Regions from separate parts of the Glutamicibacter halophytocola genome, predicted to be linked through region 3. Evidence: riboswitches for the same ligand, from Rfam matches in the RefSeq annotation. Region 3 holds a riboswitch; each other region holds the start of a gene.

Region 1 (5,771 bases), 1.2 Mb from region 3:
GCTGGTCACGATCAACTGGGCATCGCCCAACTGGTCTGCGACTGTTTGCCCTGCCTTCTTGGCGGTAGAGGTAATCCCCCGCGTCTTCAGATGGGGAGTGAACCGGTGTGCTTCATTGATCCAGTTGCCTACGACCGAGGTAGGTGCCAGAACCAGGAATTTTTGGCCCGGGTTCTCGATGCGTGCCTGTTCGAGGCACGCCAGCAATTGGACGGTTTTACCCAGGCCCATGTCATCTGCCAGAACCCCTCCCAGCGAGTGGGTTCGCAGGAAGTTAAGCCACGCGAGCCCCTGTTCCTGGTAAGGGCGCAAGTTGGCCTTGAAACTCTCGGGCAGTTCCACGGGATTAAGCTCTTCGCCGCTGGTGAGCTCATTCATGTTCTGCAGCCACTGGTTATGCTGGGCTTCGATAATGCCCAGATCCAGCAGTTCCTTCCACCAGTCGATGCTCAGTTTGTGGACCCGAATTGTATTGCCTTCGACCTTGCCTAATTCACCGGCCTCGTCGATCAGCTGACGCAGCTGGGCGAAGTCTTCTCCGCCGATGGGAATGACGGTCAGGTCCTCAAGAACCAGATAATCCAAGTGCAGCGTGAGCGCAGCTAGCAGTAGCGCAAATGGCACCTTGATGTCATCGATGGTGACCTCGACTGTCAGATCAAACCAGTCTCCAGTGCTTTCACCAGCATCGATGGCTACCGTCGCAGGAGAGTCGATAATCCGATACTTGGGAAGCTGGTTCTGGGCTTCAATCAAGATATCGGGATGTTCTTCCAGTAACGGCAAGGTGTAGACCAAGAAGTCGATGGACTCATCCATCGTCAGCTCTCGATCTTCGTAGATCCCGTTCGATTTCACCTGTCCCAAGGCAGAGTCGTCGCCCAATTTGTCATTGATCGAAGCGATGATTTCCTTTTCAACACTTCGCTGGCGTTGGGCCTTGGCTGCGTACTTCCATGAATAATGCAGGCTGACGCTGTCGACAGTGCTTGAAACGCGCAGTCGCAGCACTGGTCGTGGAGGGTCGGGGATGGCGTAGGAAACATCCGCGCTCTTCAATGGCGCCAGCTGGCGCACCCTGTCCAGATGGGTTTGCTCAAACCGGCCTACTTCAGAAGACGGAATGAACTGGACACCGGAGGCAATAAACGTGGCGAGCTCTGCTGATACCGGATCAGCAAATTCTGCCAGGCCCCAGGTCTTGGATTTGGCCAACGGCTGGGAGGAAAAAGCCACAAAAGCAGGGGGATTTCCTACGGGCAACAGGTGCGTGTGTTCAGGTTCAGGACCATGAAGCACGCCTTCGACGGTCAGGCCGTTTTCCCCTTGACGGAAATCCACGTATGCATGGGCCAGTTTTTCACTGAAGTTCACCGGCGGCTTGGACGCAGAACCGCCATTAATAATGGCAACGCCTGCATCCTTGAGATCCTTGAAAGCGGCCAAGAGATCCTTGCCAGGAAGTTCCATCAAGGAAATCCAGTCTGTGGTTTCCCAGAAATGACCGTACTTCACCTTTTCGGCATGTTCCCGCAGGCGGTTCAATTCCACGACTGCGCGGCGTTGCGCCCTGGAAAAGTGCTCGTCAAAGGCGACCGATTTCCAGCTAATGCCGGTCTGCACCCACGGGCTCTTGGTTCCTTGCTTTGCCGGCCTCGCTTGGAGAGTGAGGACATCTTCTCCTCCGTACCGTGGCTCTGTGACGACCTTCAAAATCAGGCCCAGCGGCTCTTCGACAATGTCGGTTTCTACTTCAACGACGGGCAACAACCGATTCAGGTTTCGTTCCCATTGGGGAACCGCATTGCGTTGCCAGCCATAAGGGTCGGCTGCCTGATCCGAGACGTAGAGCGGGTCTTCGGCGTCGCTGACTATCTCCAGCAGCAGTGCTGCGACTTCCGGGCAGGAGTACTCAGATGGATGTTCGGTGCAGAAAGAGTGGAATTCTATGCCCTCGTTGCCGATCCGAAACCCGACCATGACCTCGCTGTTGCGAACCAGCGCAGTGACTCGGGCGTTCCCCCGTTCACGATGGCGTTCAACATCCTGGACTTTTCCGGATTCGAAGAAGAATTGCCCGATGCGAAGTTCTTCCTCGGACACTAATGAGTTCACTGAGGAAAGAGTCAGCTGGAATTCCATCATCGCCATCCATGGGTAGTGCGTTGGAGCGGATTGCTACCCACCATCCTATCGACGCTAAGGGACAGGACCGCCATGACGAAACGTTAAGTGGATACTTTACCGATCCGCTTGCCACAAGATACAAAGGAACCACTGAATCACGAGTTCCACTCATCACAGCCCTGGCTGAGTGGACGGCAACCCTTTAGGCCATTGTGCGGGGTGCCCCAGGTGACGATTCGACGCTTCTTGAAATCCAGGATCGTAAACGATGGCGCCCCTGCGCCAGAAAGGGGATGAATCCCCATGCCTCACGCAACAGCCAAGCTATCCGTGGCCGAAGACCGCTCTCAACGCCTGCAAGAAGCCGGTGCCGGTTGGGGCGAACGGATCTCCTCCGCTCCACACAGTGCCCAGTTGACCTTCACTGTCCAGGGCGAGGGTTTTGCTTCGGTCGCCAGCAATATTCGCGCCGGCAAGCACACCTTCACCGTCGATGAACCAGCAGCGCTCGGCGGTAACGACATCGCCGCCAGTCCCGTTGAATACGCATTGGCAGCCTTGGTCTCATGCCAGGTCGTGGTCTATCGGCTCTACGCCGAGAGCCTGGGCATCCAGGTTGATGATGTGCAGATTACCGCTGATGGGCAGCTCGATGTTCGCGGACTATTCGGCATCGACGCGTCGGTGCGTCCCGGTTTCTCTTCAGTGGATTTGAAAGTCCAGATAGCTGGTCCAGAATCCGTCGAGCGCTACGAGGAATTGCGCCAAGCAGTTGATGCCCACTGCCCAGTCCTCGATCTGTTCGCCAACCCGGTGCCAGTGGCCACCTCGCTGCATCTTGCCGAGGCCAACTAGCACCTGCTTAATAGCAAAGACGCGGTGGCGGCCCTTGTTATCAGAGGCCACCACCGCGTCGTTGCACTGGGAGGGATTACTGCTCCAGGAAGTTCAGCAAGACCTTGCCAGACTTCGAGGAATCCTTGGCTGTTTCAAAAGCTTCAAGGCCATCGGATACCGGGAACTCGTGGGTGACGGCCGCGCCGATGTGCAGGGAACCGTCGGCCAGCGCATCGATCACCTGGTCGATTTCGTCGTTGAAGCGGAAAGAGCCGACAAGTTCCAGCTCGCGGGTGATGGCCAGCGAAATCAGGGCAGGTTGCTCGCCGGAGGGCAGCAGGCCGACCATGACGACGCGTCCGCCACGCACCGCGCCGCGAATGGCAGAGGCCAGGCCGCGGTAATTGCCGCTGGCCTCGATCACCACATCGGCGTTGACCTTGGCGATTGCTTCCTGGTCATCGGCGCGCAGGGTTGCGGTGGCACCGAGTTCTTTGGCAATGCCCAACGGCGTCTCGTGCATGTCCACCGCGATGATTTCGCTGGCACCGGCGCGCTTGAGCACCGCCACGGCCAGCGCTCCGATCGGGCCAGCGCCAATGACCAGAGCTTTTTTGCCGGAGACGGTGCCGGCACGCGAGACCGCATGCCAAGCCACGGCGGCTGGCTCGGCCAGCGCAGCGTCACGCAGCGAGAGGCCAGCGGGCAGTTCGCGCAGCATGCGTGCAGGCAGATTCACCTCGCGGGCAAAAGCGCCCTCGGTATGCGGGTAGCGGGCAGCCGAGCCCAAATAAGTGCATCCGGGTGAAAGGTTCGGGCGGTCAGAAGGATAGGGTTCCCCGGTGTCTCCCGGTGTTGCCGGGTGCACCGCGACTTTGCTTCCCGCGCCCGGGCCGCTGCCATCAGCGGCCGCCTGGATAACGGTGCCGACGATCTCATGCCCGAGAACCATCGGGGCCTTGAGGATGGACTCCCCGGCCGCTCCGTGGCTCCAATAGTGCAGGTCCGAACCGCAAATGCCGCCATAGGCGATGGCGATTCGTGCTTCATCCGCAGCGGGTGCGGGCAGGTCGATCTGCTCGATCCGCAGGTCGCCAGCGGCATGGGCGACGACGCCCAGGGTCTTGTTGGAAAGGGTGCTAGACGACAACGCTCATGCCTCCGTCGATGAAAATGGTTTGCCCGTTGACGTAGTTGGATCCGTCCGATGCCAGCCATACCGCTGGACCGGCCAAGTCCTCGACTGAGCCCCAGCGGGCAGCCGGGGTACGGCCCAGGATCCAGGAATTGAACTTCTCGTCGTCCACCAGGTTCTGGGTCATTTCGGTGTGGATGTATCCCGGTGCAATGCCGTTGATCTGCAGGCCCGCGCCAGCCCATTCGGCGGTCATCGCGCGGGTGAGGTTGCGCAGGCCGCCCTTGGCCGCGGTGTAGGCGGAGATGGTGGGGCGGGCGAGGTCGGTTTGCACCGAGCAGATGTTGATGATCTTGCCTTCGCCGCGTTCCACCATGCCGCGGGCGGCTTCTCGGCCTACCAGGAATGCGCTGGTGAGGTTGGTATCAATCACACGCTGCCAGTCGGCCACGTCGAGGTCCAGCATCGGCACGCGGTGCTGGATGCCGGCGTTGTTCACCAGAATACGGATGGCGCCGATGTTCTTTTCGATGGCTGCGATGTTCTCGCGCACGGCGGCGTCGTCGGTGACGTCAAAGCAGGCGCTGTGGATTTTTTCGGCACCGTAGCGGGTGGCAAATTCGGCGGCGGTTTCGGCCAGACGCTGCTCATCGCGGCCATGCAGGATGATCGTGGCGCCGGCATCTGCCAGGGCGCGGGCAAGTTCGCGGCCGATGCCGCGGGAGGACCCGGTGACCAGGGCCAGTCGTCCGGACAGGTCAAAAAGTTGGCTCATGAATTCCCTCGCATGAAGTGTCGATGGTACATCGACGGGAACTCATCACCGGTGTAAACCAACTGACGTATCCGAAATGCAGCCCCGTCGCCTACTGAAAACATATCAGATATATGAGGAGCTAAGGGTAATAAAGTCCGACTTATTTAACTGGTGCTCTTGCTACCAGATCTAGCGGGTCTGCGAGTAGAACCAGGTGATGTGCTCTTCGAGCAGCTGGGCTGCGCGCTCGCGCTGGCCGGTGGCAAAGGCATGGTGGATGGCCTTGTGCTGGCGGCGCAGCACCTTGACCACCGGTTGCCAGGCTTCGTCGTCCGGGATGGACGCGGCAACATAGTCACTGATCGAGTTGCGCAGGGATTCCATCATGGATTCGACCACCGCGTTGCCCGCCATGGATGCGAGCAAAACGTGGAATTCGGCATCAATGCGGTGGAAGGATTCGCGCGAGAGCTGCGCATCATCCATGCGCATGATCAGCACCGCGGTCCGATCTATGACCTGCTGGGCATGGATGGGGTCGCGCGGCGTCATCTGGGCTGCCCAGGTTTCCAGCAGGATGCGCGATTCAACGATCTCGCGGACGTTGATGCCCTTGGCCGCCAGATGCAGGCGCAGCGCCTGGGAAATTCCCGCCGCGGGATTGGAGATGATCACGGCGCCGGAGTTCGGCCCAGATCCAGTGGAGGTCCTGATAATGCCCATCACGTCGAGGATGCGGATGGCATCGCGCACCGAAGCGCGGGAAATCCCATGCTGCTCCGCGAGCGCACGTTCGCCAGGAAGCTGGTCCCCCACGGACAACTTCTCGGTACGCAGATCTTCCTCAATGGCCTGAAGCACGATCTGGTACGCACGCGGAGCTGGGTTAATTGGCATCGGAACTATTTTAGCCGT
Region 2 (5,771 bases), 440 kb from region 3:
GACGCTGATGCAGACCACCGGCAGCTGGGCGAAACGCTCACGGTATGCCTGCGAGTTCAAAAAATGCTGGAAGAGCTGTCCGTGGAGATCGCCAAAATCTTCGGGAAGCACCGGAGCTCCGCTGTCATTACACGATGCTGGGAGCACAACGCTGAAGTCGTAATCGCGGACATAAGAAGAAAAATTATTGCCGACCATGCCCTGGGACCGAGTGCCGGTGAGTTTATCCACGATCGTGGTTTCAAGCACTTCTAAAAGAGGGAATTTCTGGTCGGTATTATCGGCAGAAAAGTGCACATTTGCGGAAATGATTTCCAATTCAAGAGAATAGCGGTCGCCCTGGGGATTGTCCCAGTGAGCCAAGGAATTGAACCGGCGGTTGATCATCGTCAGGGCATTGCGCAGGTTCTCTTCGCGGCGCTCTCCGCGTGCCAAATTAGCGAAGTTTGTCGTGGTGCGCGAATTTGTCGAAGGGGAGTAATTCTCGTCGAATCTGGTGGTGCTAATGCTGAAATTTAATGCGTCTGCCATGATGGCCAATCTGTATTTGGGAGGCCTGGGCAGGCCGAGGGGAAGTCGTTGCGTCAATCTTGCAGGGTGATTCTTGATATCAGGTAACTCGATATAACTATGGATTCATATAGACTCAATCTATGGTTCAGGGAACAAATGGCTTGACACTGCAGCAGCTTCGCTATTTCGTGGCGGTCGCCTCCGAAGGCTCGATCTCCGCCGCAGCCGACTTGATTTACGTCGCGCAGCCCAGCATGTCGGCGGCGATGAAGGAGCTCGAATCTCGGGTGGGGCGCACCTTGCTGGTGCGCTCGGCCAGGGGAGTGACGCTCACCGCCGAAGGCGCAGAATTCCTCGGCTATGCCCGGCAGGTCCTGGAGCAGGTGGAGCTTCTTGAGCACCGCTACCTCGGCCGGCCCTCCGCCAGGCGCCTGCTGGGCGTCTCCACCCAGCACTACTCATTTTCGGTGGACGCCTTTGTCCGGATGGTCCAGGCCAGCGGCGCCGAGGAATACCAGTTTTCGCTCCGCGAGACGCGCACCGAACAGATCATCGAGGACGTGCGCACCCTGCGCAGCGACATCGGGATCCTCTACCGCAACGACTTCAACCGGAAGGTCATCGACAAGCTGCTGCGCGAATCCCGGCTGGCCTTCCACCCGCTGTTCCTGGCTGATCCGCACATCTTCATCTCGCGCAGCAACCCGCTGGCCACCCGGGACCAGGTCACGCTCGAAGACCTCGAGGACCTGCCGCGGCTGACCTTCGACCAGGGCGCGAACAATTCCTTCTACTTCGCCGAGGAGGTGCTCTCCACGCGCTCCAGCCAACGCGAAATCCAGGTTTCGGACCGCGCCACCATCTTCAATCTCATGATCGGCCTGGGCGGGTACACGATCTCCACCGGCATCATCAGCGACGAGCTTGATCCCTCCATCGTTGCCATCCCGCTGGCGATCGAGGAGCGGATCGAGATCGGCTGGATCGACCACGCCGCCATTCCGCTGACCGACCAGGCCCAGCGCTACCTGCAAGAAGTTCGCGCGGTGGTCGCCAGCTTCGGGGTCGAGGTGCTCGGCTGAGCCGCCCACGGCGTAACTCCCGGTCATCGATCACCGGCGCATCGTCACAAACTTCGGCAAAAACCTTGAAATCACGCAGGTTCTGTTCAAAACTATGCGTCATAAAGTGGTGCCAACCACCGCGTCATCATGACAAGTTCACGACATATGAAGCTTGGCGGCCTTGTATGAAGCTGGCCGCCCGATAGCGCTTGCGCCGTTTGCGGCCCGTGGCCAACCATGGAAGAACAACAAACCATCAAGAGCGACTAAGAGATCTGGCTCGAAGACGTCGCAGCAACCATCGGGAAACCGAAAGGTGCTAATGCCAGGAACGATGGAGCAGTTCCGAACGCGCTTTTGCGTGCTGTGCTTCGTGTTGCCACACGATGCCTAATCGGTGCACTCCCTCGCAGAGAACGAGGAGGAGCTATGAGCCAAGGAACCGACGCGGTCCATGCCGGATATCGCCCGAGCGGAGACTTCCGCCCGATGCTGCCGCCACTGCACAATTCCGCAGCCTACCAATTCCAGTCGCATGCCGAAGCGATCGAGAAGTTCGCGCTGCGCCAGGCCGGCTTCACCTACTCGCGCACCGGCAACCCCACCGTCTCGATTCTCGAGCAGCGCGTGGCAGCACTGGAAGGCGGCGCCCAAGCGGTAGCCACCGCCACCGGCCAGTCCGCGGTAGCCCTGTCCCTGCTGGCCCTGACCCAGGGCCCCAAGCACATCGTGGCCTCCTCCTCGCTCTACGGCGGCACCGTGGATCTGCTCACCGACACCTTCGCCGACTTCGGCATCCGCATCAGCTTTGTCGACCAGGCCGATCCGTCCGCCTGGTCCGGCGCTATCGAGGAAGACACCCGGGCGTTCTTCCTGGAGTCGGTCTCTAACCCGCTGTGCACCGTGGCCGATCTTCCCGCCATCGCGGCCATCGCCCACGAGCACAATATCCCGGTGGTGGTCGATAACACCCTGGCCACCCCGCTGAATGTGCGGCCACTGGATCATGGCGCGGACATCGTGGTGCACTCGGCCACCAAGGGCCTGGCCGGACACGGTTCTGTTTTGGGCGGGATCGTCGTGGACTCGGGCAAATTCGACTTCTCCGATGCCGCCCGCTGGCCGCAGATCGCCGCCCCGCGCGTGCGGCTGAACAACACCTCGCTGCTTGAGCGCCATGGATCGGCCGCCTACGCGATGCTGGTGCGCTCCAAATTCCTGCACGACCTGGGCCCGACCCTGGCCCCGGCCAGCGCCCAGGGCATCCTGGCCGGCATCGAAACCCTGCCGGTACGCGCCGGGCATGTGCAGCGCAGCGTCACCACGCTGATCGGCGAGCTCCTGGCGCACCCGGGCATTGTGGCCATCCACCACCCCTCGCTGTCCACCCACCCGAGCCACGAGCTGGCCAAGAAGATCACGCCCAAGGGCACCGGTTGCGTGCTGGCCATCGAGCTGGCCCATCCCACGCTGGTCTCCCCGCTGATCGACGGGCTGAAGCTGATTTCGCTGGCCGCCAATGTGGGGGACACCCGCACCATGATCTCCCACCCGGCCACCATGACCCACTGCCGGCTCTCCGAGCAGCAGCTGGCCGCCGCCGGGCTGAACACCGCCACCCTGCGCCTGTCGGTCGGCCTGGAAGACCCCGCCGACCTGCTCGCAGATCTCACCCAGGCCCTGGACCACGCACTGGCCCAGGCCCTGGCCCCGCAAACCCAAGGAGCATCATGAGCGGCTTCAACACCCTCGCCGTGCACGCCGGCCAGCACAAGGACCCGCACACCGGGGCGGTGGTCCCGCCGATCTACCAGACCAGCACCTTCGTCCAGGACGGCATTAACGTGCTGCGCTCCGGGCATGAATACTCCCGCGGCTCGAATCCCACCCGCGACGGGTTCCAGGACCAGCTCACCGCGCTGGAAGGCGGGGCCGCCGGCTTCGCCTTCGCCTCCGGCATCGCCGCCGAAGACGCGCTGCTGCGCGCGGTGCTCGAACCGGGCGACCACATCATCCTCGGCGCCGACGGCTACGGCGGCACCAACCGGCTGATCTCCAAGCTGCACAGCAAGTGGGGGATCACCTCTTCGGCGGTGGACATCACCAGCCTGGATTCGGTGCGCGCCGCGGTGCGCCCGAACACCGCGCTGCTCTGGGTGGAGACCCCCTCCAACCCGCTGCTGGGCATCGCCGACCTGGCCGGCTGGGCGGACATCGCCCGCGAGCACGGCGCCCTGCTGGTGGTGGACAATACCTTCGCCACCCCGTATCTGCAGCGCCCGCTGGATTTCGGCGCCCACGCGGTGGTCCACTCCACCACCAAATACATTGGCGGGCACTCCGATGTGCTCGGCGGCGCGGTGATCGTGGCCGACCATCACTTCCGCGGGCAGACCCTGGCCGAAGCGGTGGGCTACCAGCAGTTCGCCGGCGGAGCTGTGGCCGGCCCGCAGGATTCCTACCTGGCCGCCCGCGGGCTGAAAACCCTGGGCCTGCGCATGGAGCGCCACTGCGCCTCGGCCGATACCCTGGCCCGCTGGCTCGATGCGCAGCCCGAGGTCACCCGGGTCTACTACCCGGGACTCGAATCGCACCCCGGGCACGAGCTGGCCGCCCGCCAGCAGCGCGGTTTTGGCGGGATCGTCTCGCTGGCCCTGGAAGATGAGGCCGCTGCCCGCGCCTTCGCCCAATCCATGGAGTACTTCCAGCTCTCGGTCTCCCTGGGCGGGGTGGAATCCCTGGTCTGCTATCCGCGCGAAATGACCCACGCCTCGCTGATCGGCACGCCGCTGGAAATCCCGGCCAACCTGGTCCGCCTCTCGGTGGGCATCGAGGAGGCCGAGGATCTGATCGCCGATCTTCAACGCGGCCTGGCCGCCGCCCGGGCCACCCGGCCTGTGAGCACCGTGCGCGAAAAGGCCCTGGAAAACGCCTGATCGCATCGAACCGCAATAATCGGGCGGCGCGCCCCTTCCCCACGGAATAGTAATTGGGGAAGGGTGGAAACATGATCGGAATTCTCAATCGGCTCGTCGAGCATATCGAGGCGAACCTGCACGCCGAGATCAGCCTCGCGGATCTGCTGCGCGGCGAAGGCACGACCGAATACCACGTGCGGAGGATGTTCTCCTCGCTGGCCGGCCTGCCGGTCTCCGAGTACATCCGCCGCCGGCGCATGTCCCTGGCCGCCGCGGACCTGCTCGCCGGGGATGACCTCTTAGCTATCGCGATCCGCTACGGCTACGGCTCAGCCGAAGCTTTCGGCCGGGCCTTCCGGTCCGTGCACGGTGCGAGCGCGGGCGAGGTCCGCAGATCAGGCGGCCCCCTTCGAAGCCAGCCAATCATCAGGTTCAGCCTGAACGTCGAAGGGAAACGCCCCATGGATGCACGAATAGCGCAACGAGAAAACTTCCAGCTCATCGGATACGCCGCACGCGTCCCGCTGATCCACCACGGGTCCAACCCGCACATCCAGGAGCACATCGCCTCCATCCCGATGGCCGAGCATGCCCGGCTCAAGGCGCTGTCGGCCGCCGAGCCCGCCGGGCTGCTGCAGGTCAGCGACCAGGTCGATGCGGACTACCGCGAAGGCAGCGAGCTGACCTACCTGCACGGAGTTGCGGTGCCGGCCGAGGCCCCGGTGCCCGAGGACCTGGATTCCATCCAGGTTCCAGCCGGGGCCTGGGCGGTGTTCAGCGTGTCGGGCCCCTACCCGGCGGCGCTGCAGGAGCTCTGGGCCTCCACGGCCACCGCATGGTTCCCGTCCAACCCGTGGCGTTTGCGTCCCGGCCCGTCCATTGTCGCCGTGCTCGATCGGGCCGCGGACTTCAGCACCGCGACCTGCGAGCTCTGGCTGCCGGTGGAGGCCGACCGCTAGCCTTATCCACACCTCGTCGATGCCTGCCCCGCGGATCCTTTTCTGCGGGGCATGCTCGTTCCCATGAGCACAGCACAAGCACTCAAGGATCTGGCCGAGGCGGCCCGGCTCGTCGCCTCGGCCACGGCTGTGCTTTCCGGCGACCTGCCCGCCGGCCACGCCGCCTACTTCGCGCTGCTCACCGAGCACCTGGCCCAGCAGCAAACCCGCGCGCAGATCCAGGCTGCCCACGCGCTGCGCCGCACCGGTGCCCACAAGCTCGATCGGGCTTCCTTCCAAGCCATCACCGACGCTGGCACCAACCCCACGATCGAGCA
Region 3 (5,771 bases):
CCGGAAGGTCTCATCAACAACAAAACCGCGGGAAGCCACCTGCGTCGCCGGACGCAGCACCTGCTTCAGGCTTTGCGAGCCCCAATTGTCCAGGGCTCGCTGCCAGGTGGCTACGGTCCCCGGAACGCCCACGGCAACACCGCTGGTGACCAGTTCCGGAGTGAAGTTGTAGGGCTCGCCGGTCGCCGGATCAATAAATGCGTCCTGAGGGGTAGCAGCTGGGGCAGTTTCACGCCCATCGATGGTGCTGACCTTGCCGGAAGCCGCGTCGTAATACAGGAAATAGCCGCCACCGCCGACACCCGCGCTGTATGGTTCGGTCACGCCCAGCGCCGCCGCTGTGGCGACCGCGGCGTCTACCGCGTTGCCTCCCTTGCGCAGTACCTCGATGCCTGCCGCTGATGCTTCCGGATCTACCGAAGAGACCGCGCCACCGGTGCCGGTGGCCGTGGGATTCTTTTCGGTGTGCCGTGGATCGGCGCTCGCCGGGATCGCGCTGAATGCGCCAAGGCCCAGGGAGAGAATCGCGGCGCCAGCCAGGGCGCGCAAACTTGATCGTTGCATACTCTGATCTCCTGAAAAGGTGGGGATGAAGTATGCGTCAATTTACGGGAAGGACTGGATTCGCCAGCGTTGTGACACGCGCCATTTTGTATTGCATGCTCTATTTCCGCGCTGGTCGAAGGATTATTTTGCGCTATGCCGTTAAAACCCGGAGGCAACCAGCGGCCCATGAATCGCCCTGGCTGATTGCCTCCAACGGTGAAAATACCAGCCTGCCTTAGCGGGCCAGGGCGTCCTTGATCGCCTTGCCAAGGGAGGTAGGCGCGCGGCCAATGAGCCGTGCCAAGTCCCCGGAATGCACTTCCAGGGCGCCTTCGCGAATGCGCAGGTCCGTATCCACCAGAATGTCAGCGAACACCGCGGGAACACCTGATTCGGTGTAGATCTCAACCAGCTTTTCAGGGTCCATATCCTGGTAGGCGACATCTTGTCCCGCGGCAGCGCCGACAGCCCCGGCGAGCTGGCTGAGGGTGAAAGGCTTGTCCCCGCCCAGTTCGTAGATCTTCCCGGCTTCCCCGGCTTCCGAGAGCAATACCGCAGCAGCCGCCTCGGCATAGTCCGCGCGCGTGGCGGCGCTGATCTTGCCGTCGGCCGCGGCGCCGAGCACGACTTTGCTGTTCAGGTAGCCCAGGAGCTGATCGGTGTAATTTTCCGTGTACCAGCCGTTGCGCAAGAGGACGTAGCCGATGCCGGAACCAGCCAGCAGGTGTTCGGTGGCGATATGCTCCTGCGCCAGTTTCATGTTGCCGGTGAGGGCATTGGCGATGGAGGTGTAGGCGATGAGCTTGACGTTGACGCGTTGCGCAGCGGTGATGACATTTTCATGCTGGGTTGCCCGCTGGCCCACTTCGCTGCTCGAAACCAGCAACAGCTTGTCGACGCCCTCCAGCGCGGCGACCAGGCTGGCCTCCACGTTGTAATCGGCGACGCGCGTCTGAAGACCTTTGCCGGCCAGGGGTTCCAGCTTCTCTTCCGAACGGCCGATGGCAACCAGCTGGGCGGGGTCGGCTCCGCGCCGCAGCAATGCATCGATGACCAGTCGTCCAAGTTGTCCGGTGGCACCGGTAATTGCGATCTTCATGAAGTCCTCTCGTAGGTTTGCACTCCAGTACAACCACGGCGCCCAGCACAGAATTCCCGCACCATGATCGCTGGCGCATCGATGGCCAGAGGTGCAAGTTCTTCAAGCCTTTTCGTCTTAAAGGGAGCAAGTGACGAAATATTTCGTATTGCTACGCGGATTATTGCGTGATTCCTTTCCCGGTCCGTCCGAACTGCGACTTCATGACGCTGATTGACGTAACGTTTGCCGGCTTGCATCCATGGAGGACAGACTTGAATTGTTCGGGCGGTACAACCGAACACACACCATCCAGAGCGACTGAGAGATCTGGCTCAACGACGTCGCAGCAACCACCCGTATGGGAGCGGTGCTACAGCCAGGACCGATGGAGTACTTTCACTTCGCGACGGAAAAATCTGTCCCCAGCAGATGGTTTCTTGCGAAGTACGCTCCGCATAACCAAGCATCAAGGGAGCGATGATGATTCGTCTTGAGAACGTAACAACAACCTTCGGCAAAGGCCGCGACCAGTTCACGGCCGTCAAGGATGTCACGCTGGATATTCAAGCCGGAAGCATTCACGGTATTATCGGTTTTTCCGGTGCCGGCAAATCCACGCTGTTGCGCAATATCAATTTGCTCCAGCGCCCGACCTCGGGCCAGGTCTTTGTTGACGGCGTAGAACTGACCGGGCTGAGCGAAGGCGAGTTGCGCAAGCAGCGCCATGAGATCGGGATGATCTTCCAGCACTTCAACCTGCTGAACAATCGCACCGCGCAACAGAACGTTGAACTGAACCTGAAGTTCGCCGGTGTGCCCAAGAAACAACGCCGCGAACGTGCCCTGGAAGCACTATCCATCGTGGACCTCGCCGACAAGGCGTCCGCCTATCCTGGACAGCTCTCGGGCGGGCAGAAGCAGCGCATCTCCATCGCCCGCGCGCTGGTCACCGAGCCCAAGGTCTTGTTGTGCGATGAACCTACCAGCGCGGTGGATCCGCGAACCACTACCTCGGTGCTCCAGTACCTCAGCGACATTAACGCCAGCCTTGGCATCACCACCGTTATCGTCACCCACGAAATGAATGTCATTAAGGCCATCGCCGACAAGGTCTCGGTGATGGAAGACGCCGCGGTCGTGGAAGAGTTCGCCCTGAGCTCGCTACAAGAACCAGGCTTTGAACCAAAGACGCCTATCGGCCGCTACCTGATCAGCGATGAAATCACGCTGAACCGCCAGCCCAAGCAGGCCCAAGACCTTGCCGCCAACGTAACCCGCGTATAGAGAACCTGGATTACCAATGAACTTCACTTCAGTAGTGCTAGCCACGAGCAACGGCAGCGCAGCAGCATTCAGCCTTGACCGCATTGTGGAACTGGCCCCGGAAATCTGGGTGGCCATGGCACAGACCTTTGCGATGCTGCTGGTTTCGATCCCGATCGCCATTCTCTTGGGAACCCCGCTGGGCATCTGGCTCTATTCGATGTCTCCCAACGGCTTGCGCCCGCGTCCGCGAGTGCACAAGATTGTTGACGGGCTGGTGAATACGATCCGCTCCTTCCCATTCCTGATCTTGCTGATCGCCATTATTCCGTTCACCCGATTTGTTGTGGGAACGACTATTGGCACCGCCGCGGTTATCGTGCCGCTGACCATCAACGCGATCCCGTATTTCGCCCGTTTTGTGGAGCAGAACATCAGCCAGCTGGGCAACGGAGTGGTCGAAGCCGCGCAGGCCATGGGAGCCACGCGCGGACAGATCATCCGTGAAGTGCTGCTGGTCGAAGCCAAGCCGGCGCTGCTGTCTTCCATCACCATCATGACGGTCAGCTTCATCTCGTACTCGGCCATGGCCGGTCTCGTTGGCGGCGGCGGCATCGGCGACTTCGCCATCCGCTACGGCTACTACCGCTATGAAACCGGAGTCATGCTGCTGGCCATCGTCTTGATGATCCTGCTGGTCCACGCAGTTCAATTCTTCGGAACCCGGCTATCGCGCGCCGCTGACAAGCGCTAAACACTGAACCACTCAACTCGCAATTCATCAAAGGACAACACCATGGCTTTATCCCGCCGCACCTTTTTGACCTTCACCGCCGGCTCCGCCGCAATTCTCGCACTGACTTCTTGCGGCCTGGTAGGCGGCCCAGAGGCCAGCTCGGGGGATAAGACCATCAAGGTCATCGTCACCGAATCGGCTCCATCCCAGGAACCAACCAAAATCGCCCAGAAGCTGCTGGCTGAAAAGGGCTGGACCCTGGAAGCCACCTATGTCACCGACATCGTGCAGCCAAACCACGTGGTGTCCAACGGCGAATACGATGCCAACTTCTTCCAGCACGGTGCCTACCTTGAACAGTTCAAGAAGGACCAGAACGTCGACGTGGAGCCGGCCTTCTACATGTACAGCTCGCCGGCAGGCGTGTACTCGAAGAAGTACGACGACATCAAGGACCTGCCTAACGGTGCGACCATTGCCCTTCCTGTGGATACCGCCAACAACGGCCGCGCGTTGGCGCTGCTGGATCGGGCCGGGCTCTTGAAGGTCACCGAAGGCAAGAGCGTGATCCACCTGTCGCAGAACGACATCCTGGAGAACCCCAAGAACTTCAAATTTGTCGAGGTGGATCAGCAGTCGCTGTCCAAGACGCTTCCCGACGTGGATGCAGGATTCCTCTTCGCCCGCCTCGGTGCGGAAATCGGGCTCACCCCGAAGGATGCGCTGCTCTTTGAAAAGGAAGAAGAGGCGCTGCCATATATCAACATCATCGCCGCGAAGCCAGGCTTCATGGACACCGAAAAGGGCAAGGCCCTGGAAGAGGCCTACCATTCCGACGAGGTGCGCGAATGGTATGCGAGCTATCTTGACGGTGCGCTGGGCACCCCATGGGATCGCGATCTGGAAGCAGACTTCGCGACCTGGAACAAGTAGGCCATAGGCCCCGCGACGCCGCTTTTCCGTGTCGCGGGGCCGCCACTTTTCCGACCTAGTACTCAAATTATCGACGTCCTGCAGGGAGAACCAATGACGATTGTCGCCACGGCAGCTGCCGAGAGCAGATATCAGGAGCTTCTCGACCGCTTCAGCGCGGTCTTCGCCCGAATCGCCGAAGGCAGCCGCGAGCGGGAACAAAGGCGCATCCTGCCCTTTGAGCAGGTGCAGTGGCTCAAAGAGGCCGGATTTACCACGCTGCGCGTGCCAGAGAGCCATGGCGGATCACCGATTAGCCATGAGCACCTGTTCCGCTTGCTGATCGAGCTGGCTGCAGCGGACTCCAACGTGGCGCACCTGCTGCGCAGCCACTTCTCCTTCGTTGAAACCATCTCCCTGCAGCCAGCAGAATTCCAGGACCGCTGGTTCCCCAAGGTGCTTGAGGGGCAGATCTTCGGCAATGCCGCCACCGAGCGCGGTGGCAATGCTTTGGGCACCACGAATACCAAACTGGTGAAGAAGACCGTCGGCTGGGTTCTGCATGGCGAAAAGTACTACACCACAGGGTCGATTTTTGCCGACTGGATTGTGGTCATGGCAACGACCGAAGGGGTCGAAGGCCGCCAGTATGCCGTCGTTGACCGGAATGCCGAAGGCGTTGAAATACTTGATGACTGGGATGGCTTTGGCCAGCCGCTGACCGGCACCGGTACCGCCATTTTCTCTGAAGTTCTTGTCGCGCCGGAGAACATTATCCAGCGCAAGGTGGCGTCCACCCTGGAACCGGCCTTCTTCCAGCTGTGCCTGCTTTCGGTACTGGTAGGCATCGGCAAGGCTGCCCGAAATGAAGCTGCCAGCATCGTGGCCACCAGAACCCGTACCTTTAATACCGGCTCCGGTTCGCTGTTCAAGGATGATCCGCAGATCCAGGAACTCGTGGGACGCCTGGCGGCCAACGTATTTGCCGCAGAATCCATTGTCACCATGGCTGCCCGGGAACTGGACGCAGCCGTTGACCAGCAGCTGGGGCTTGACCCGGAAGCAGCCTACCTGCGTGCAGAGCTGGCCGTGCAGCAGGCCCACGTGGCAACGCCCAAGCTGATCCTGGATGCCACCAGCGAGCTCTTTGACGTCACCGGGGCATCAGCAGTGTCGACTTCCAAGTCGCTGGATCGTTTCTGGCGCAATGCACGTACCGTAGCTACCCACAAT
Region 4 (5,771 bases), 430 kb from region 3:
TGTCTGCCGAGGGCATCGAGGAATTCAACCGCAATGTCGAGCACTACCGCGAGCGCATCCTGCTGCGCGCCCAGGAGATCTCCAACCACCCCGAGATCATCCGGCGGCTGGGCTGCATCGCCCTGAACGGGATGATCGAGGCCGACATCTACGGCAACGTGAACTCCACCAACGTCCTGGGCTCCCATGTCATGAATGGCATCGGCGGGTCCGGCGACTTCGCCCGCAACGGCTACCTGTCGGTGTTCATGTCCCCGTCCACCGCCAAGGGCGGCAAGATCTCGGGCATCGTGCCCTTCGCATCGCATGTGGACCACACCGAGCACGACACCATGATCCTGATTACCGAGCAGGGCCTGGCCGACCTGCGCGGCCTGTCGCCCAAGCAGCGCGCCCAGCAGGTCATCGAGAACTGCGCGCATCCGGACTACCGTCCGTTGCTGCAGGACTACTTCGACCGGGCCTGCAGGCAAAGCTACGGCAAGCACACCCCGCACCTGCTGGGCGAGGCCCTGTCCTGGCACCAGCGCTTCGAGAAGACCGGGGATATGCGCCCGGCCAGCTAGCCGCCGGGCTGACCGGGATCGATGCGCACGATCCGGTCATCACCCGTCCCTGGCCGGCCGCGCCCGTCGGTGTTGTTCGTCAGCACCAGCAGCGAGCCGCCAGGATCCACCAGCACATCGCGCAGCCGGCCGAGCCGGCCATCGAGCAATTCCTGCTCGATGGCCGGCGCGTCCAGTTCCACCGCGCGCAGCACTTCGCCGCGCAGATTCGCCAGGTAGGCGGTGCCGTCGAGGATCGCGATGCCGCTGGGGCTGGCCTCGGCAGGGGACCACTGCGCAATCGGGTCGGTGTACTGCCGATCTGCGCCGCCCTTCCCCTCGACTTCGGGCCAGCCATAGTTCCCGCCGGCCTTGATGATGTTCAGTTCGTCGAAGGTGTTTTGCCCGAATTCGCTGGCATACATGGTGCCATCATCGCTCCATGCCAGGCCCTGCACATTGCGGTGCCCATAGCTGTAGACGAGGGAATTCTCGAAGGGGTTGTCCTCCGGGACGCTTCCATCGGGTGCCATGCGCAGGATCTTGCCGCCCAGCGCCTGCAGGTCCTGGGCTTGCCCAGGGTTGGACGCATCGCCCACGCTCGCGTAGAGCATTCCATCCGGTCCGATGGCCAGCCGCCCGCCGTTGTGGATATTGGCCGAGGGCAACGAATCCAGCAGGGTCCGCGGAGCCGACAATGACAGGTTTCCGGCGCTGCCTTGCGCGGTGAATTGCTGAATGCGGTTACCGGATTCCGCGGTGGAATAGGCGTAGAGCTGGTCCGGCGCGAGGAAGGCCAGGCCCAGCAGCCCGCCTTCGCCTCTCGCTGCGAGATCATCGATCCGGGCCACTTCGCGGCTCTGTCCGGACTGCGAAACTTCCAGGATCCTCCCGGAATCGCGTTCGCTGACCAGCAAGCTGTCCTGGACGTAGACCATGGACCACGGAGCTTCCAAGCCGGTGGCCAGTGGTTCTGGAGCGGTTTGCGATTCGGCAGCTGGACTTGGAAGTGGTGTTGGCGTGGAGCATCCGGCGAGGAACACCGCGCCGAGCAGCAGGCATGTGTCCCGGATGTGCTTCATCGGGTGGCTATGCGTGCGCCGGCTGATGGCGCGTCGGGCGATACGTCAGTTCCTGGATCCGCCCGTCCAAAAGCTTTGAATCGACAAGTTCCAGGTCATAGTCGTCGACCCCTCCGAGTACCGGAGCAGAGCCGCTATGCCCGGTCAGCACCGGGAAGATGCTCACCTGGATGAAGTCCACTAGACCTGCCGCCAGCAGCGAATGGTTCATGGCCAGGGAACCGTGGGAGCGCAGCGGCACATCTGAGGTTTCCTTGAGCTGGGCGACGACTTCCAAGGCATCAGCGCGCTCCAGCGTGGCATTAGGCCAAGACAGCGGCTCTTCCAAGGTGGTGGAGATGACGGTGGCGGGCTTGTCGTGCAAAGCCACGCCCCACGCGTCTTCAACCTCGGGATTCATCTCGATTTCTGCCCAGAAGAGACTAAACAAGCGGAAGGTGTTTGCTCCGAAAACCATGCGGCATGGGGGAGTGTAGAGCCCGAGGCGATGGGCCAACAGCTCGGGCCCCTGTTTTCCCCAGTAGCCACCCCAATCGCTGCCTGCACTGCCGAAGCCATCAAGGCTGCTGAACACGTCAAAGGTATAGGTGGCACTCATGGCAAGCCTCCGAAGCTGATCCGCTAGGTGCCACCTAGGATACGCTCAGGCGCTGGGCATATCTACGTTTTGGGTGCGCAATTGTCCACGCGAGAGTTCCTTTCCGCTGGCCTCATCGGTGATGACAACTTCCCACAACTGCTGGGTCTTGCCTTGGAACAGCGCCTTGGCCGCAACCTGCACGCGCGCACCGGTAGAGGGACGCAGGAAGTCGGTGGCATTGTGAACGCCCACAGCAAATTGATTGCGCTCTGAGACCGCGTAGCTGGCGCCAACGCTGCCGGCGCTTTCAATCATGGAGGCATAGACACCTCCATGTACGACGCCCCACGGGGTGTGGTGCTTTTCATTGAGATCGGCATGGCCTCGCACGGAAGTGGCGGTGATGTCGTCAAAGACCAGGCCAATGCTGTCAGTGAAGCGGCTGGTCTTGTCGGGGATTCGCTGTGCTGGGGAACTCACGGGTGACTCCAAAAGTGTCGGGGCGCGGTGCGCCTGTTCGAGTGGTGGGGCTTGCGGTTCAATTATTTGCACTTTACCTGCTGAAGTACGCGGCAATCCTTGCGGGAAGATCCTTGATGGCGAACCCTGGCGCCGATTTTCCACGAAGCGCAGATGCCGGAAGATATTTAGCCGTGCCATAAGTTAATGCGTTACGACGAAGCTCACACCTTCATGGCCGGCTGAAGTGCCTGAAGCGGTCCGAATTGGTGAATAAAGGACTGTTCCATGACCCTAAAACTGAGCCACTGTCGAATATTTTGTTGAATATTGCGATTTGAGAAGTGAATTGTTTGACGGTGCTTCGTCATGAGTCATATTGTTTTAAGCAGAATCAAGAGCATCAGCTAAAAGCCCTGGCTTGCTGATCGGCAACCCTCTCAACGGTAGTGGGGTGCTCCAGGTGAGGATTCGGTTTTGCGCCAAATGGTGTCAGAACAAGTACCGCGCACGGCGTGAAACCTCAGTGGCAACCGGATTCGGATCATCCCGAACCGCTGTTCCCGCTGGGTCTGACGCGGTGGGCAAGAACCGAAGGAATCGAGCCATGTCATTGAATCGTGAACTTGACCCGCTAACCCTACGCAAGGTTTTCGCTCAACATCCCTCAGGCGTGGCCGCTCTGTGTGCAGAAGTGGACGGCGTGAAAACCGGCATCGTTGCATCCTCATTCACTGTCGGGGTTTCGCTGGAGCCGGCATTGGTGATGTTTGCAGTCCAGAAGACCTCCAACACCTGGCCGAAACTGCGCGAGGCCAGCCACATTGGTGTTTCGGTTCTCAGCGATCTTAATGGAGGGGTCTGCGCGCAGATCGCTTCGAAGAAGGGCGATCGATTCCTCGGCGTGGATACCGTGGTTTCCGAGCAGGGCGCTCTGTTCATTGAAGAGTCCACCCTCTGGCTGGAAACGTCGATTTACAACGAAGTCGAAGCTGGTGACCACTGGGTTGTGCTTTTGGAGGTGCATGGGCATCACACATCACTGCACTCGCCGCAGATCTTCCATGATTCCCGATTTCATTCAATCCCAGTTCCTGAGCTCGTCTAAATCTTCTGAGGGGTAGTTTCCCGAAGGCCCGGCGTGGATTCCCTGATGGTGATCTGCTCCGGGCCTAGTCGCGTTTCGGGACGCGTTCAACGCCAGGCAAATAGTTATCCACGGTGTGGATCGCGACCGCTACGCGAAAATGTGGACTATTGGCCATAACTTGCCGAGTTGACCGTGCTAAAGGCCGGTGACTAAGCCTTTTATGATTCCGTGGATATCCACATGGTTATCCACACGTCTGTGGGCAAGATGTGCAGAACTGTGTGAAAACTGCAATAAACCCTGTATTGCGGGCGTTTTTGGGTGTTGATAACTACTGGGAACATATCGCTATCTTCAACAAAATATTTCCCTGTCCACAGATGTGAAAATACAAAAAGCCTAGTCAATAACTATTACTGTTGGGTACTTGACAATAATCCACAGGGTTCTCCCCAGACAGTGAACAGGCTAGTCCACAGCTGAGGGTATGTTATGCACAGAACCTGTGGATAATGGGGTTTACGTGGGTAAACATCGGCCCTACTGTTGGCTTTGGGGCAGAAATATCCACAGACGTAATCCATTGAACTGTTGGCATCAACTAGCAGGTTGGAACGTTGCCATCTGGCAAGGAAGATTTTTCCCCCTGGGGTCAATAGGGGATGGAAGTGTCTGCAATGAGTGCTGAGCCGGTTTACGAAGGACGAGAATCCGACGCAGGGCGCAAGCCGCCACAGGACGTCGAAGCCGAGATGTCCGTGCTCGGTGGCATGATGCTATCCAAGGACGCCATCGCAGACGTCGTTGAGGCGCTGCGCGGAACCGACTTCTACCGTCCGGCTCACGAATCCATCTACGAAGCCATTATCGATTTGTACGGCCGAGGCGAACCTGCCGATGCCGTGACCGTGGCCGACTTGCTGACCAAGCGCGGCGAAATTTCCCGCGTGGGTGGCGCTGCCTACCTTCACAACCTCATTCAGCAGGTGCCCACCGCCGCTAACGCCGGCTACTATGCAGAAATCGTGCGCGAGCGCGCCGTCTTGCGCCGCCTGGTGGACGCCGGAACCCGCATCGTCCAGATGGGCTACTCGCCCGATGGAGAAGTCGATGCCATCGTCAACGAAGCGCAAGCCGAGGTCTACAAGGTTGCGGAAAACCGCAGCAGCGAAGACTACGTACGCCTCTCGGATATCATCGAAGGCACCGTAGACGAAATCGAAAACGCCGCGAACGCCGGCGACGGCATCACCGGCGTGCCCACCGGGTTCTACGAATTCGACGAGCTGACCCAGGGCCTGAAGGGCGGCCAGATGATCATCATCGCGGCCCGTCCTGCAGTGGGTAAGTCGACCTTCGCGCTGGACTTCGCCCGGTCCGCCGCCATCAAGAACAACATGGCCACCGTCTTCTTCTCCCTGGAAATGGGCCGCAATGAAATTGCGATGCGCCTGCTTTCGGCAGAAGCCTCCATCCAGCTCCAGGACCTGCGCAAGGGTTCGGTGGAGGACGCGCAGTGGACCAAGATTGCCACCACCATGGGCCGGTTGAATGAAGCGCCGCTGTTCATCGACGATTCGCCGAATATGTCCATGATGGAAATCCGCGCAAAGTGCCGCCGCCTGAAGCAGCGCAATGAGCTGCGCATGATCATCCTCGACTACCTGCAGCTGATGAGTTCGGGCAAGCGCGTGGAATCACGCCAGCAGGAAGTTTCCGAGTTCTCGCGTAACCTCAAGCTGCTGGCCAAGGAGCTCGATGTTCCGCTGATCGCGCTGTCGCAGCTGAACCGTGGTTCCGAACAGCGAACCGATAAGCGGCCAATGGTTTCGGACCTTCGTGAATCCGGTTCCATTGAGCAGGACGCCGATATGGTGATCCTGCTGCATCGTGATGATGTGTATGACAAGGAAAACCGTCCAGGCGAGGCCGACGTGATCATCGCCAAGCACCGTGCCGGTCCCACCAAAACCATCACCGTGGCATTCCAAGGCCACTACTCGCGCTTCAGCAAT

What was found. A riboswitch is a leader RNA that binds a small molecule or an ion and turns the genes downstream of it on or off. The one in region 3 is predicted to bind S-adenosylmethionine.
Region 1: it holds a riboswitch for S-adenosylmethionine, as region 3 does, so the genes downstream of both, AOZ07_RS14470 (OsmC family protein) here and AOZ07_RS01750 (methionine ABC transporter ATP-binding protein) in region 3, are expected to answer to the same signal.
Region 2: it holds a riboswitch for S-adenosylmethionine, as region 3 does, so the genes downstream of both, AOZ07_RS03875 (O-acetylhomoserine aminocarboxypropyltransferase/cysteine synthase family protein) here and AOZ07_RS01750 (methionine ABC transporter ATP-binding protein) in region 3, are expected to answer to the same signal.
Region 4: it holds a riboswitch for S-adenosylmethionine, as region 3 does, so the genes downstream of both, AOZ07_RS17755 (flavin reductase family protein) here and AOZ07_RS01750 (methionine ABC transporter ATP-binding protein) in region 3, are expected to answer to the same signal.

Annotation. Positions count from the first base shown of each region.
Region 1 is NZ_CP012750.1:3,122,657-3,128,427, forward strand. It holds gene AOZ07_RS14465 (DEAD/DEAH box helicase) at 1-2,115, opposite strand, end outside; SAM riboswitch class IV at 2,281-2,401, shown strand; gene AOZ07_RS14470 (OsmC family protein) at 2,431-2,982, shown strand; gene AOZ07_RS14475 (L-idonate 5-dehydrogenase) at 3,059-4,114, opposite strand; gene AOZ07_RS14480 (SDR family oxidoreductase) at 4,104-4,874, opposite strand; gene AOZ07_RS14485 (FadR/GntR family transcriptional regulator) at 5,046-5,753, opposite strand.
Region 2 is NZ_CP012750.1:817,792-823,562, forward strand. It holds gene AOZ07_RS03865 (DUF1852 domain-containing protein) at 1-531, opposite strand, end outside; gene AOZ07_RS03870 (LysR family transcriptional regulator) at 654-1,595, shown strand; SAM riboswitch class I at 1,828-1,918, shown strand; gene AOZ07_RS03875 (O-acetylhomoserine aminocarboxypropyltransferase/cysteine synthase family protein) at 2,007-3,311, shown strand; gene AOZ07_RS03880 (cystathionine gamma-synthase) at 3,308-4,513, shown strand; gene AOZ07_RS03885 (AraC family transcriptional regulator) at 4,585-5,454, shown strand; gene AOZ07_RS03890 (HNH endonuclease signature motif containing protein) at 5,518-5,771, shown strand, end outside.
Region 3 is NZ_CP012750.1:380,288-386,058, forward strand. It holds gene ggt (gamma-glutamyltransferase) at 1-564, opposite strand, end outside; gene AOZ07_RS01745 (SDR family oxidoreductase) at 782-1,645, opposite strand; SAM riboswitch class I at 1,930-2,019, shown strand; gene AOZ07_RS01750 (methionine ABC transporter ATP-binding protein) at 2,105-2,911, shown strand; gene AOZ07_RS01755 (methionine ABC transporter permease) at 2,928-3,644, shown strand; gene AOZ07_RS01760 (MetQ/NlpA family ABC transporter substrate-binding protein) at 3,687-4,559, shown strand; gene AOZ07_RS01765 (acyl-CoA dehydrogenase family protein) at 4,653-5,771, shown strand, end outside.
Region 4 is NZ_CP012750.1:3,861,733-3,867,503, reverse strand. It holds gene AOZ07_RS17775 (acetyl-CoA hydrolase/transferase family protein) at 1-566, shown strand, start outside; gene AOZ07_RS17770 (PQQ-dependent sugar dehydrogenase) at 563-1,627, opposite strand; gene AOZ07_RS17765 (dihydrofolate reductase family protein) at 1,635-2,225, opposite strand; gene AOZ07_RS17760 (PaaI family thioesterase) at 2,271-2,687, opposite strand; SAM riboswitch class IV at 3,059-3,176, shown strand; gene AOZ07_RS17755 (flavin reductase family protein) at 3,274-3,774, shown strand; gene dnaB (replicative DNA helicase) at 4,434-5,771, shown strand, end outside.